2 regions of the Alteromonas sp. Cnat3-28 genome follow, and region 2 is predicted to be linked to the other one. Evidence: predicted binding sites of a transcription regulator. Region 2 holds the regulator's gene; the other holds the start of a gene.
The links. The regulator LexA, encoded in region 2, represses DNA repair genes until DNA is damaged. The targets are predictions, from matches to a motif close to TACTGTATNNNNATACAGTA.

Region 1: a site for LexA is predicted at 2,839-2,858, ahead of MHM87_RS15465 (recombinase RecA). Genes of this name have one in related genera too.

Annotation. Positions count from the first base shown of each region.
Region 1 is NZ_JAKREY010000016.1:73,583-80,405, reverse strand. Features, by position in the region: gene MHM87_RS15475 (error-prone DNA polymerase) at 1-555, opposite strand, end outside; gene MHM87_RS15470 (DNA polymerase Y family protein) at 592-2,079, opposite strand; gene MHM87_RS15465 (recombinase RecA) at 2,079-2,828, opposite strand; gene MHM87_RS15460 (hypothetical protein) at 3,073-3,582, opposite strand; gene MHM87_RS15455 (DUF885 domain-containing protein) at 3,585-5,336, opposite strand; gene MHM87_RS15450 (DUF1820 family protein) at 5,375-5,710, opposite strand; gene MHM87_RS15445 (M28 family metallopeptidase) at 5,899-6,823, shown strand, end outside.
Region 2 is NZ_JAKREY010000002.1:297,880-304,702, forward strand. Features, by position in the region: gene ctaD (cytochrome c oxidase subunit I) at 1-1,027, opposite strand, end outside; gene coxB (cytochrome c oxidase subunit II) at 1,037-2,200, opposite strand; gene lexA (transcriptional repressor LexA) at 2,783-3,409, opposite strand; gene MHM87_RS03485 (hypothetical protein) at 3,522-6,823, opposite strand, start outside.

The DNA.
Region 1 (6,823 bases), on a different contig from region 2:
CATGAGTACACCTGTACAGGCAATAACAGGAAAAGGATAGGCAGACTGCAGATGATTGTAATGCGCAAACCTGTGGTGATCCCGTCCGTCTAATAGGCGCTGAGCGCCAATATAGGCATCAATACTAGGGTGTTTTTGCAGCCATTCAGCCCAATGCTTGTCTTTAGCTTCTTTGCCGCTTGGTAACCAAATGAATTTGCAATGGCGAATGGTACGCAAGTCCCACTCAGCTAGTTGGTATTCACCTTTATCAGAGCGACGCCTCGCGTTAGTAATAATTCGGCACAGTTCGCTATAGGCCGCTTTGTTCGGGCACAACAGCACAAAAGATAAAGTGTCATCAAATACAAAGTAACTACCCACAATAAGCGTAATCGGTAGACCCTGATGCTTAATTTCATCGAAAGCTCGTACTACTCCCGCCACTGAGCATTCATCGGTAATGGCAAGCGCGTCGTAACCAAGGAAAGAAGCCGTGGTAACAAGCTCTGCGGGGGAAGAGGCGCCGCAAAGAAAGCTATAATTGCTTTGGCAAAAGAGCTCACTGTATTTCATGATATTGCCTTTACCCTTTTCTTTAACCGCATACCGCTAGCAAAAAAGGCCCTGCACCCACCAGCGGCTCTCTTCATCTTTAAACACTAAAAGCCTTACGCATTGCTCAGTTTGGGCGATGAAATAATCACGCTTTGTTGGGCTGTCATGCCACCACTCACTGTGTAATCGCACGGGGCCAAAGCAAATTTGGGTAGCCTGAATAAGCGGTTTAGGTACATCAAAAGTGAAGGTGGGCGTAATGTCACTGCTATAAGCATAATTACGGGTGCAGTTACCGACGCTCGACTCCGTCACCGTCATATATTCAAACTGATGGCTGTCGGCAGCGCGAGGTTGAAACGTACTGTTATCGCCTAGCTTCGCGTTTAAGCGCCCAATTAATTGCTTCTGTGCGATATCGTTAAATCTGTCGCTAAAAAAGTCGCCATTCTGCGTATCCATTTCTTCAAATTGCTGACAGGTAAGTGCAATGGCTGTGGCTGGCTCAGGCAACACCAGATTCTCAGTTTTAAGACTAAACAACGGCAGCCAACTTTGTACTGAGGACTGAGGCAGTGCCGAACGTATATTAATATCCATTACAGGTGCTTCTCTGAAATGAATATGTACACTGATGCTGGATGTATATAAGTTTCTTGCCCGTAAATAGTGAGACAAATGCTCAAACTGCTGGCTGACAAAAGGGGTTAGATGCTGCGTATTTTCAATATCAAAAGGCAATAGGATAAAGTTATCGAAGTGCTCCAAAGGCCTAAATAACGTAACCCGTGGAAAGGTTTCTCCCCTTAACGCAGTAAGATACATAATAGTGTTATTGTCAAAGCGCCGACCCAGTTCTTGTACCGGCATGGCCAACAGCTGTTGTACGCAGGAAACGCCCACCCTTGCCAATGAGTCAATGACTTTGGGAGATAGAGCCGTAATAGAAAGCGGGCACGCACTTAGCGCTTTTTTTATGTCATCGGGTGTATGTAAGTAGGTGTTAAATTTATGAAGCGCTAATACTTTTGCGGCCTCAATTGTCCATGCGCTAGCAAAATGATAACGAATATCTGCTTCTGCCAGTGCTTGAGTTAATGTTTTCCACAGTGGCGTATGACCGCCATAGTAATGAGTTAGGTTATCTAGCCTTACTGCCAGACCGCTGACACTATTCGAGTGAATGTGGTTGTCTAATACGATGTCAGAAGCCAGTGGATAAAGCCGATGGGCTAACTGCGTCAGCATATGCTTTTCGGCTTCTTCACTGAAAGGCAGAATATGTACGTAAGGGCATAGCGCCGCCGCTTGAGCTAGCCCATGCCCAATTTCAATGCCTTCTTTTTTCGCAATATCATTACACTGCGTAATTTTGTTTGTTTTACTGCAGTACACTGCAACGGGAGTATTCGACGCTAACGCTGAATACTGGTTGTTAGTTTCGTGCTTCGACAACTGGCTATGTGCACGCTTACTTCTAGCCGCTTTGATATGGCTGTCTAAAGTTAGTTGATAGCAGTAAATATAAGCCCACAGCATCATTAGCTCACAGAGTGTAATGCCTGATCGGAAAGCGTGTTGTGTGCCATGGCCCATTTAATGGCCTGATTGTCGGGTGTCCACCGGTGGGAAATAACAATGTTATCTTTGGGCCACCCATGACGCTGCTTGCGTATGTTCACCGCCAAAGCGTGGGGTTTACCTTTTAGCGCAATATCCAACGTAATGGGTAATGCACTGTCGCTTTGATTCGAAGGAGTGGCTTGTGAATCACTTAAGCTGGCCTTTGGGTAACCTAACTGTGAGGCCTGCTGTTGCGGTGGAGTATACAGCAAGCACAGCGCATCATTATGCGTTGCCGCTACCTGCAGGCGTCGCGCTTCTTTTTGATTTACAGCATTACTCCACAGCACTACGCAATGGCAAGCCGTACTTTTTAAACATTGCTCTGCTGCCCACAAAGACTCTTGTTCAGAACTTGGTTTTACTACCAGCACTTGTTGCGCTTTAAGCCCCAAGTTTTCTAACCACGGCGACTGTAGTAGCCCGGGAGGGTTAATAAATACCACCAGCTTATGCGTACGGTGTTGGCATATAACCTGTTTAAAGAGTGAAAGTTCACCCATGCCGGTTAACGAAGAGATACGGACAAGACCTGTAGATGTAACGCCACCGTTAAGTGCTTTATCCAGACGCGGAAAACCCAGTGAAAACTTGGTTTCACTTTGTCTCTGATCTCTGGCCCGCCAAATATGCGGGTGGTTATTAAGCACGGATAACGATTTATTCATGGCACTATAATACTGTATTTTTATACAGTATTATAGTGCAGCAATAACCCTTTTCAAGACAAAAGGTTTTTGACTTGTCGTTTTAAGCGCTAACTTACTGATTAGTTTGGAAAGGTAAAAAGATTAAACTTTTAAAAGAGTGGGAACATGGCTAGGGTCGCAGGCCTTACTACATAGCAAAGCAGACGACCCTGCCATACAGTTAGCGCTGTATAGGCGTTAACGAGGGACGTAGAGTAAAATGTTACTCTTCAGATGGTTCTTTTTGAGCCTTTGCAGTCGTGCCACTTACTGTTGCTGTAACGGTTTGGCAAAAAGCAATGAAGCCGTCGGCCGTATTTTTTGACCACACCATACGCACGTTGCTAGGGAGTGCTTTCACCACCTCACGAATTTCCTCAAGCGTCACTTCTTCATTAAGCAGCACCTTATTCAGTGACTCCTCAAATGACATCCCTTTCTCACAACAGGCCATGACGATAGTCGAAAAGTTGCGCATAAGCGGGTGCAGCGCATTGTATTGAGTTTGGTCGATAAGGCGGCTTTTATAGGCGCTTTCAATACGCGCAGTAAGATTTTTCTCCAACGCATCTGTAACAAGAACAAGGTTGCGATAAGCATACGTAACCTTGTTGTTGGTCTGTTTATTCGAGTGACGCAATAGCGCCAGCTCTTTCTGTAAATTCTGCGCTCGCAGCACAAAGTAAATTAAAAACAGGATAAGTAATACAATAACACCAAATGCAACGATCATGTTTATTGTGCCTTTTGTTCTTCTATAAACGTATTGATGTTTTGCTCCAAGATAAACAGTGGAACTGAGCCGTTTTCTAACACGGCGCGGTGGAATTTACGCACATCAAAACGCTCGCCTAATGCTTTCTCTGCCTTCTTGCGAAGGCCTTTAATTTTGATTTCACCAATCTTGTAAGACAAGGCTTGCGCTGGCCAAGAGATATAGCGGTCTATTTCAGTATTTACGTTGTGTTCTGAAAGCGCGGTGTTTTCCATCATATAATCAACCGCTTGTTGACGGCTCCAGCCCATCGTGTGCATACCGGTATCCACAACCAAGCGACACGCACGCCACATTTCGTAGCTTAAGCGACCGAAGTTGTCGTACGGCGTTTCGTAAATACCTGCTTCAATACCTAAAAACTCAGAGTACAGACCCCAGCCTTCACCAAACGCTGAAATATAGGTGTTACGACGTACCATAGGTAAGTCTTCAAGCTCTGCTGCCAACGATATTTGAAGGTGGTGGCCAGGCACTGCTTCGTGCAATGTCAGTGCAGGCAATGCATACAAAGGGCGCTTATCGAGGGCATACGTGTTTACCCAGTAATATCCTGGCTGATCATCGCGGCTAGGATGAATGTAACGGCCCGTTGTATATTTGGGCGCGATAGCGTCTGGTACAGGCGCTACACCGTAGGGTGTTCTTGGCAGATACTCAAAGAGCGAAGGAAGTTTTGCGTCCATTTTCTTTGCAATAAACGACGCCTCTTTCAGCAAATCTTCAGCGCTGGTGGCATAGAATTGCGGGTCTTCGCGTAAAAACGTAATGAATTCGTTAATGTCGCCATCAAAGCCAAGCTCATCCACAATTTGCTGCATTTGCGCGCGAATGCGTTTTACTTCAGACAACCCTAAATCATGGATTTCCTGAGGCGTCATATCCGTGGTGGTGTAATGCTTGGCTCTATTGGCGTAATACGCCACGCCATCAGGCCAGTTATTCGCGGCAATATCTTCACGGGCATTAGGAATGTATTCATCTACCATGAAGTCGTAGAACATTTGATACGCAGGCAATACGCTGCTATTTATGGCAGCCTTGCCTTGCTCCGTTAGCGCTGATTTTTGCTCGGCAGTAAAGTACTCTGGGAAAAGGGTAAATGGAGAATAAAAGCCACTGTCCTCGGCGCTTTCAACAATGTATGACGCCACTGAGTTCTCAAACCCTTTCAGCACGATTTTAGGTTGCGTGTAGCCTTCTTTTAGCGCCTGTTTCATATACGCAATTTGTTGGTCAAAATAAGGCTTAAGCGCATTTAGGCGGCTAATGTAGGCCTGATAATCTTCTACGCGCTTAAAGGTGGATAAATTAGGAAGTGAGGCCATTGCCCCGTGAAAGCCATATTCTGAATTGATAGGCACTAAATGCGCGCGATACGTATATTCGTCCACATAGTTAGCTAAACGATATTGTTGCATCAGCAAGGCAATATAAGCATCAGTAGAGATGTCTTCTTTTTTATACTGACTTAAGGCCTTTTGAAAAGTACGCCATTGTTCATTTTGTGCTTTCAGGGCTTTGGGTGAGTTGTCTGGTAATACGTGAGCGAGTGAAGTATCGCCTTCGCGAGAAGCTAGAAGCGGGGAAACCGAAAGCTCGTACTGCCAAATATCGTCAAGTAGTTGATACAAGCTTTCATCGTTAAGGTCCTTTGCAGATGAGTTAACGCTGCAAATAAATAATAATGCTGCTAAAACATAGCGATACATAAGGGTCTCCGGCAACCTTCACCGGAATGACCCGGCGGTTACTCTTTCGTTGGTGTATATATTGGACTAGGGAAAGCAGTTACTTTATCAGATTTATTTTCTAATTTAGTAATTTTGGCTGAACCTTTTTTATTTACGGCGTCAATGCGCAAAATGTTGTGCATCGGAACATAAGTTTTTGTTACTTCAGAAAATTCGGTTTTCAACCTTTCATGACTAGGGTCTACAACAACACTTGTGTGAGTATCCCACACAAAGTCACCTATCTCGATAAAGCCAAACAAAGCGCCCTGCATAAGGCTTTTCACGTATAACTCATAGCGCTCACCGTTGCTGATGAACTGAACGCGGTAAAGAATGTCGTCTTTTGACATAGATGCTGCTCTTCACTAAAAAATATAAAAACACCCGGAAGCTGAGCCGGCATGCGGCTAACAATTTTACCTTGCTCCTAAAATGCGAGCAACGGTAGGAAACACATGGTAAACGTAAGCAGTTTAATGGTATTCCGCCTATTAACTGCGTTACCATGATGCACACTTAGTTATATGGTGAAATTAGAATGATAAAAAAACTCCTTATAGGTAGTGCAATGACAGCAATGACCTTTGCTGCTACTGCCCATAACCACGCATCGACAGACAATGCTTTTAACCCTGATACACAGCGAATCAAATCGCACCTGTTTTTCCTAGCAGATGATTTGCTTGAAGGTCGTGACACGGGCTCTCGTGGCCATGAAATTGCGGCGCTGTATATTGCGACCGAATTTGCTAAATATGGTTTGAAGCCAGCGGGTACAGACGGCTACATGCAAAACGTAGCGTTTCGCAAAGCGAATCTGGTTCAAGAGTCTCCCAAGTTTACTTTCACGCAAAACGGCGAAACCGTCGATTTTGACTACCCGAAAGAATATCTAGCTAGCCCGAGCTTGCTTAGCACCGAGGCTAATGTAAAAGGTGAAATGGTCTTTGTGGGCTACGGCATTGTGGCAGACGAGCTATCTCACAACGATTACAAAGACTTAGATGTAAAAGGTAAGGTTGTTGTAGCGCTTGCTGGTAAGCCAAGCGACTTTCCATCAGAAGAGGGCGCTCACTTTGCATCCGGCTATCAAAAGCAAAAGTATGCGGTAGACAATGGCGCTATTGGCATGATCACTATCACAACGCCTAAAAATGAAAAGGTACGCCCTTATCAAAGCCGTTTGAACTACATCCATACGCCGCGTATGGCATGGCTAGACGACAGTGGTCAGCCTGCAAACAGTTTTTCTCAGCTTAAAGGTGGCGCTTACATGAGTGAAGGCGCTGCGCGTAAGTTATTTGAAGGCGCAGAAAAGAGCCTTGATGACGTTTATGCACAGCTTGAAGCCGACAAAGTACCGCAAGGCTTTGCGTTAAACGGTGTGGTTGATATCAGTAAGACGAGCGTACACGACACCATCACTAGCCCAAATGTTGTGGGTGTACTTGAAGGTTCTGACC
Region 2 (6,823 bases):
GCACCGAGATAAGCATGGTGGCAAACATGAAAAACATTTCCATGTACACCGGCATGCCCGTGGTGAACATATGGTGAGCCCACACAACAAAAGAGAGCAGCGCAATCGACGCCGTGGCGTAAACCATAGACGCGTATCCAAACAGCTGCTTTCGAGAGAAGGTAGGAACAATTTGCGAGATAATGCCGAAAGCGGGCAAGATCATAATGTACACTTCAGGGTGTCCGAAGAACCAGAAAATATGCTGGAACATAACCGGGTCGCCGCCACCAGCAGCATCAAAAAAGCTCGTGCCAAAGAACTTATCAGTTAACACCATGGTAACCGCACCGGCGAGCACTGGCATTACCGCAATCAGCAAAAATGCCGTGATAAGCCACGTCCATACAAACAGCGGCATTTTCATCCAGGTCATGCCTGGCGCACGCATATTAAAGATGGTCACAATCACGTTAATCGCACCCATAATGGATGAAATACCCATAATGTGAACAGAGAACACAAACAACGCTGTCGAATCGCCACTGTAAGTCGTTGAAAGGGGCGCGTAGAAAGTCCATCCAAAAGCAGGGCCGCCGCCTTCCATAAAGAGCGAGCTCAATAGAATGAGAAAGGCACCTGGTAAAATCCAGAAGCTCCAGTTATTCATGCGCGGTAACGCCATGTCAGGGGCGCCGATCATCATGGGAATAAGCCAGTTTGCGAGCCCAGTAAAGGCTGGCATTACTGCACCAAATACCATGATAAGCCCGTGTACCGTAGTCATTTGGTTAAAGAAGTTTGGCTCTACAATTTGTAGACCGGGTTGGAATAGTTCAGCGCGGATCACCATGGCCATCGCACCACCAACTAAAAACATAATAAAGGCAAACCACAGGTAAAGTGTGCCTATGTCTTTATGGTTAGTGGTAAACAACCAACGCGTTATCCCTTTAGGAATATGATCGTGGTGTTCATGGTCATCATGTAGGTGACCGTCATGAGGCGCAGAGGTATCTGGCGAAATAACTTCAGTTGCTTTGCTCATTGTCTGCTCCTAGTTTCCGTTTGCCACTGCGTTGACATCTTTGGCTTGAACCATATCGCCAGTTTTATTGCCCCAGGCATTTCGCTCGTAAGTGACTACGGCGGCAATTTCCTTAAGACTTAGCATTTTTCCAAACGCTTGCATGGCCGTTCCTGACTTTCCATGCAGCACGATGTCAATGTGACCTTGCTGATCTTCTAGTGCCATCTTGCTGCCTTTTAATGCCGGGAACACGCCAGGTAAACCTTCACCATTTGGCATATGGCAAGCAGCGCACGTTGCGTTGTATACTCGCTCGCCCTCTTTCATCAGTTCATCCATAGACATATTCATAGAAAGCAAACGCTGTTCTTCTTCTTTTGCTTTGCGAACAATTTCTTCTTGCTCGTTCATCCACTTGTCAAATTCGGCAGGCTCTTTCGCGATAACCACAACGGGCATGTAACCGTGGTCTTTTCCACATAACTCAGCGCATTGCCCACGGTAGATCCCTGGCTCATTAACCTTGGCCCAAGATTCATTGATAAAGCCGGGGTTGGCATCTTTTTTCACGGCAAAGTCAGGAACCCACCAAGAATGAATAACGTCATCAGAGGTAATAAGAAAACGTACTTTTTTACCTGTGGGAATAACCAGAGGGCGGTCAACTTCAAGCAGGTAGTTATCTGTTTTCTGGAATTTGTTCTCTATTTGCTCGCGCTGAGTGGCGAGTAAAGAATAAAACTCTACATCGCTATCCATGTACTTGTAATGCCATTTCCATTGAGAGCCTGTTACTAACACCGTCATGTCAGGCTCAGACGTGTCTTCCATAGCAATTAGAGTATTCGCTGCGGGTACCGCCATGAAGATAAGAATAAGGAAAGGAATAACGGTCCAAGCAATTTCAACCTTCACGTTTTCGTGAAAATTAGCTGGCTTGGCGCCACGGGACTTTCTATGTAGATACATTGAGGCGAACATCACGCCAAAAACTACAACCGCGATACCTACACAAATGAAGAACATCAACATATGGAGGTCGTATACCTGCCCACTGATGTCGGTAGCACCGCGTCTTAAGTTAAGCGAAGAGGCTTCTTCGCTTGCTTCTTGCGCAAAAAGCAAAGGGGAAAAAAGCAAAATTGGTATACTAGAACACCATTTTGCGAAAACGGTCGTTAGTTGTTTCACTCAGCACCTCCGTAATGGCGTGGTCAAAGACGCTGATTAATTTGCGCGATGCCCTACCAAATGGTTTGCGAACGATTGACCCATAACCTCAACTTGTAAAACAAATTTAGAGCCATTGTTATTATTTTGTTAATCTCTGTATAAGAATTGCGCAATAATGTCGTGCCGTCTAGTCTTTTCTATTAAAAATTTAACGAAGTGGTTAATTTTTAATCATTTACTAAAATGGTCGCGGGGGATTTCACGTGCAAAAAGAGAAAGCCATTGCTGTGAGATGCCCTTGGAATCAAACAGGCATTTTGAACACGGGGTTAAAGTAAATGCTCGACTAACTAGTTAAGAAATCAATAAGTAATCGATTACTCAATGTCGATTTCAAACAAAATTCAAAATAAAAAATGGAAAATACTTGAAGCATTCATAGAAAGAATAACGTGAGTAATGATAAAAATAAGCGCGCAGAAAACCAACAGGTTTGCTGGGCAGGATAAAACCTAAGTTGGCAGATTGAAGAAAAAAACAGGAACAAAAGACATAAAAAAAGCGGCTAACGCGCCGCTTTTATACAAACAAGCTAAAATACTACATCCAGTCAGCGTTTCTGATCACACCCACCGCAATGCCTTCTATCGCAAAATGTTCAGTCGCCAAATCAACTTTTATTGGTGCAAACTCATCATTCTCAGCATGAAGCAATACTTCACGCCCGCGTTTCTCTAGACGCTTTACGGTGACGTCTTCATCTACACGCGCCACAACCACCTGACCGTTGTGTACATCAGTGGTGCGATGAACAGCGAGAAGATCACCGTCTAAAATACCAATGTCTTTCATGCTCATACCGTTAACGCGTAGCAAAAAGTCGGCATGGGGTTGAAACAGTGCAGGATCGACTTTGTAGTGCGATTCAACATGCTCTTGCGCCAAGATCGGCTCACCGGCTGCAACACGCCCAATTAACGGTAGGCCTTCTTCTTCTTGTGCGTCGTTATCAAGAGGGATATTGAGCTTAATGCCACGAGACGTACCAGGCAAAATTTCAATCACGCCTTTACGCGCCAATGCTTTCAAATGTTCCTCTGCTGCATTAGCAGAACGAAAGCCAAGCTGACGGGCTATTTCCGCACGAGTAGGCGGCATTCCCGTTTCTAACATGGTTGTTTTAATAAGTTCTAAAACTTCGGTTTGTCGAGCTGTGAGTGGGCGCATAAAAGACCTGTCTGTTCATACAGTTCCTGTAAGTATATACACCTAAAACTAAATAACAAGCACTTGCCGCGTCTTTTGCGATCTGCAATAGCCTACGACAAGTGCTTTCCTCTTATTTTACGAGAAGAGCCATGTTCGGGTTACTAATTTGTAACTCCAGCTCCCCATCACTATTTTGACGTGTGCGCATGCCTTCAACATTATCGAGCCCAAGTCCAGGGCTTTGCCACACCACATTGCCTTTATTATCAACCTCAACCACGCGATATGCGATGCTGTCATAATAATTGTACGAATAGTCATTCTCGTTAGGCTGGTAGATAGCGAGAATCGACTGATTAGACGACGTCGTTGGAACAGCCGCTATATACTGAGGGTAGAATGACGGTGCTATAGCGTCTTTGAGTTCTAATGCATCGCTCGCCACGTCATAAACATTGATGGTGTTGTAGTTTCTATTTAAACACGCAAATTCAAGTTCGCTATCACTATCAAAATTTACCGTGAGCAATTGGTCACAATTGGTTTCCAATTCATTCAATCCAACAAATTCACCATCCTGCATTTTATAGAGCTTAAGCGAACTATAGCCCCCAACAGCAAAATAATGCACACCGTCTTTTTCAGAGGCAGCAAGCGCATTAATTGAAAAATCGTTAATGATTGAGTCGATAAGCACCTGATTCTCGATATCAAACGCTTTAAGTCGATTGTTCTCAATAATAACTGCATCGGCGTAACTATCGTTATTTACGTCAATGGCTTCAATAAACGAAATTTCACTATTCTGATTATTGTTCAGTGTCCACTGAATAGCATTATCTGTAAGTCTCACGACATTAAACGACGAACTATAATCCAGTGCCCCTATTAGTAACTCACCCACACCGTCATTGTTGTAGTCTGTAACGACCGGTTTGCTATAGTTATAGACATCTTCGCCAACCTCAGCACTTATCGCAAAGTTATCCTCTTTATCTACCGATAAAATCTGAATAGATGATTCGTAACTACTTGTATCGCTAACAAAGACGGCTCTTTCATCATTATCGCCATAAGGTGCCCAACCCGCGGCATGATATCTACTCGCGCGCGGCGCACCTTTTATATCTGACAAGGCATATTCACCGTTGGCATCTTGTTGCGCTACTAAAATTTGATTCTCACCAGTCCAAATAATGTCGTCCACATTGTCATTGTCTAAATCGTCAATGAGAAGTGACATGCCACTGTAAGTGTTGTGGTTAAGAGCCCACTGCTCAGAGATTTGTCCCGCTTCTAATGCAAAACCTCTAACTTGTCCCCACTGACACTCGGAGACAACCACTATTCCTTCTGTAGCTGGGCTTTCTTTACTATAGGCGATATCACAAATGTCACCATGTTCCGCCGTTGCCAAACTGCTTTTCGATACTGCTGAGTAGATTGAGATATCATTCCAACTATCGGCACCGATGATTTCATCTACACCATCGTTATTCATATCACCCAGCACAACAAATGCGTCGCTGAACCCGCTACCGTATAGCCATTGGTTGGCACCGCTTTCGATATCAAATACATAACCATTGTTCGTTACCATTTCTATCGATGCGTCATCATCTACGTTACCAAAAGCAAGGTTATTGACGCCGTCAATATCGTACTGTTGCAACTGCTCACCTGTGCGAACATCTACAATGGCAATAGAAGTCGCATTGTAATATTCGCTCCCATATAAATAAGCAACTTCATCAACTCCGTCACCATTGATGTCGTAAAATAAGCCAGAAATAATACTATCTTCAATAATAAACACCGCTTCTGCATTACTTTCGCGGTCTTTTATTACAGACAATCCCTGTTGAGTAAGAAGGTAGATTTCATCATTATTGTCACCATCAACATCTTGGGTATGCACGCTTCTAATTTCGCCTTTAGTTGGCAGTTTATACGGATACACATAGGTATTTTTAAGCGTATTGCCTTCTAGCGAAAATGCGCCCACGTTGCGAGCATTTACCGTGATAAGTTCACTTGCACCATTGGTCGAAGCAATAGCAAAGCCATGATTATAAATTGGTGTCATCACAGTAGTACGAGCATAAGCCGGGGCCTTGTCCGCATAAGAAGTGATTTCGAGCGTTTGTTGGGATTCAGTTCCGTCTAAGCTAGCGAAACTAAACATATAAGTTTGAGCGTTGAAAAGTTGATTCGCAGGTACATTCCAGGTCATCAGACCTTCCGCATTTAACGAAGCACCGGGAGGCGCTGAAATAAGCTGTCCCGCGACGTCATCGTCAACTCTGTCTGGGTCACTCATCGATACGGTAAACTCTACGTATCCGCCCGCAGTTACTACTTCAGGCATATTCGATGCAGTGAGCGTCATAGGAGAATTGCCGATCTCAACGAAAGTAGGCTGGGATTCAACAACGTTAATACCGTCTGACACCACCATGGTAACTTTAACTTCATCACCGAAGACTGCGCTGTAAGGTGGGAGCGTGGTACCATTAACATCGTCAAGGACTACACCATTTACATACCAGCGAAACGAAATCACCAGCTCTGAGTCGGGAGTATCTGAATCATGATAGTAGCCAGGCTCAACGGTGACTTCATCTGTGGTATAGACAGTCTCATAGGCATAGTAATAAGGCTGATTCACTACAGGAGGTACGGATATCGCATCGATATCTGAAAGCGCAAGGCCAGTATGATTTCCGCTGGCAAACGCTGTTAGATTATTAAAGTATACACCTACATCGTAAATATCATCGCCGTTGTTATCTTCGCCATAGCGAACTGCGCCATCAATAACGTCAATTCCAGCCGTTTTATCTCCTTTTACGACCAGCGAGCCAGATGACGAATAGGGAAGGTCGCCCTGATCAGAAGAATATGCAAAGTCCAATTTGCCTTTAGACGCAATGTAGATTGAACCATTAAGTTCAGACACGAAGGTATTGTTTGTCACCCCTTCTGCTGATGTGCCACTGACCTTGTAAGTTTCACCATTGTGCGTGACAGTAAGATACTGCCTCGTCTCTTCATAAAACGTACCTGTTTGTGGGCGGTAGCGAAAATCAACACTTAAGTAGCCTTTTAATGTTGTGCGCACGCCACCGTCTAGCATAGACAAAGTAGTGAAATAAGACGTTACTTCGGAGCTGTTTTCACCTGCGTCAGTAATAACTAGCGAAAATTGTCCGTCATACCGAGTGGAGTCGTAATATTGAATGCACTGATCATAGTCTACAGTAATCGTTCCTTTACCCGTGTCTTCATCAAGCTTACCTGAGTATGTTACTGATCCTGATTCATAGCACTCGGTCGTACCTTCAACGTTGCCGTTCTCATCTAGGAAGGTGTAGATATCATATTGATCTACATAGGGTGAGCCACTTGTATTGTCACCAAAGAGCGTGATGT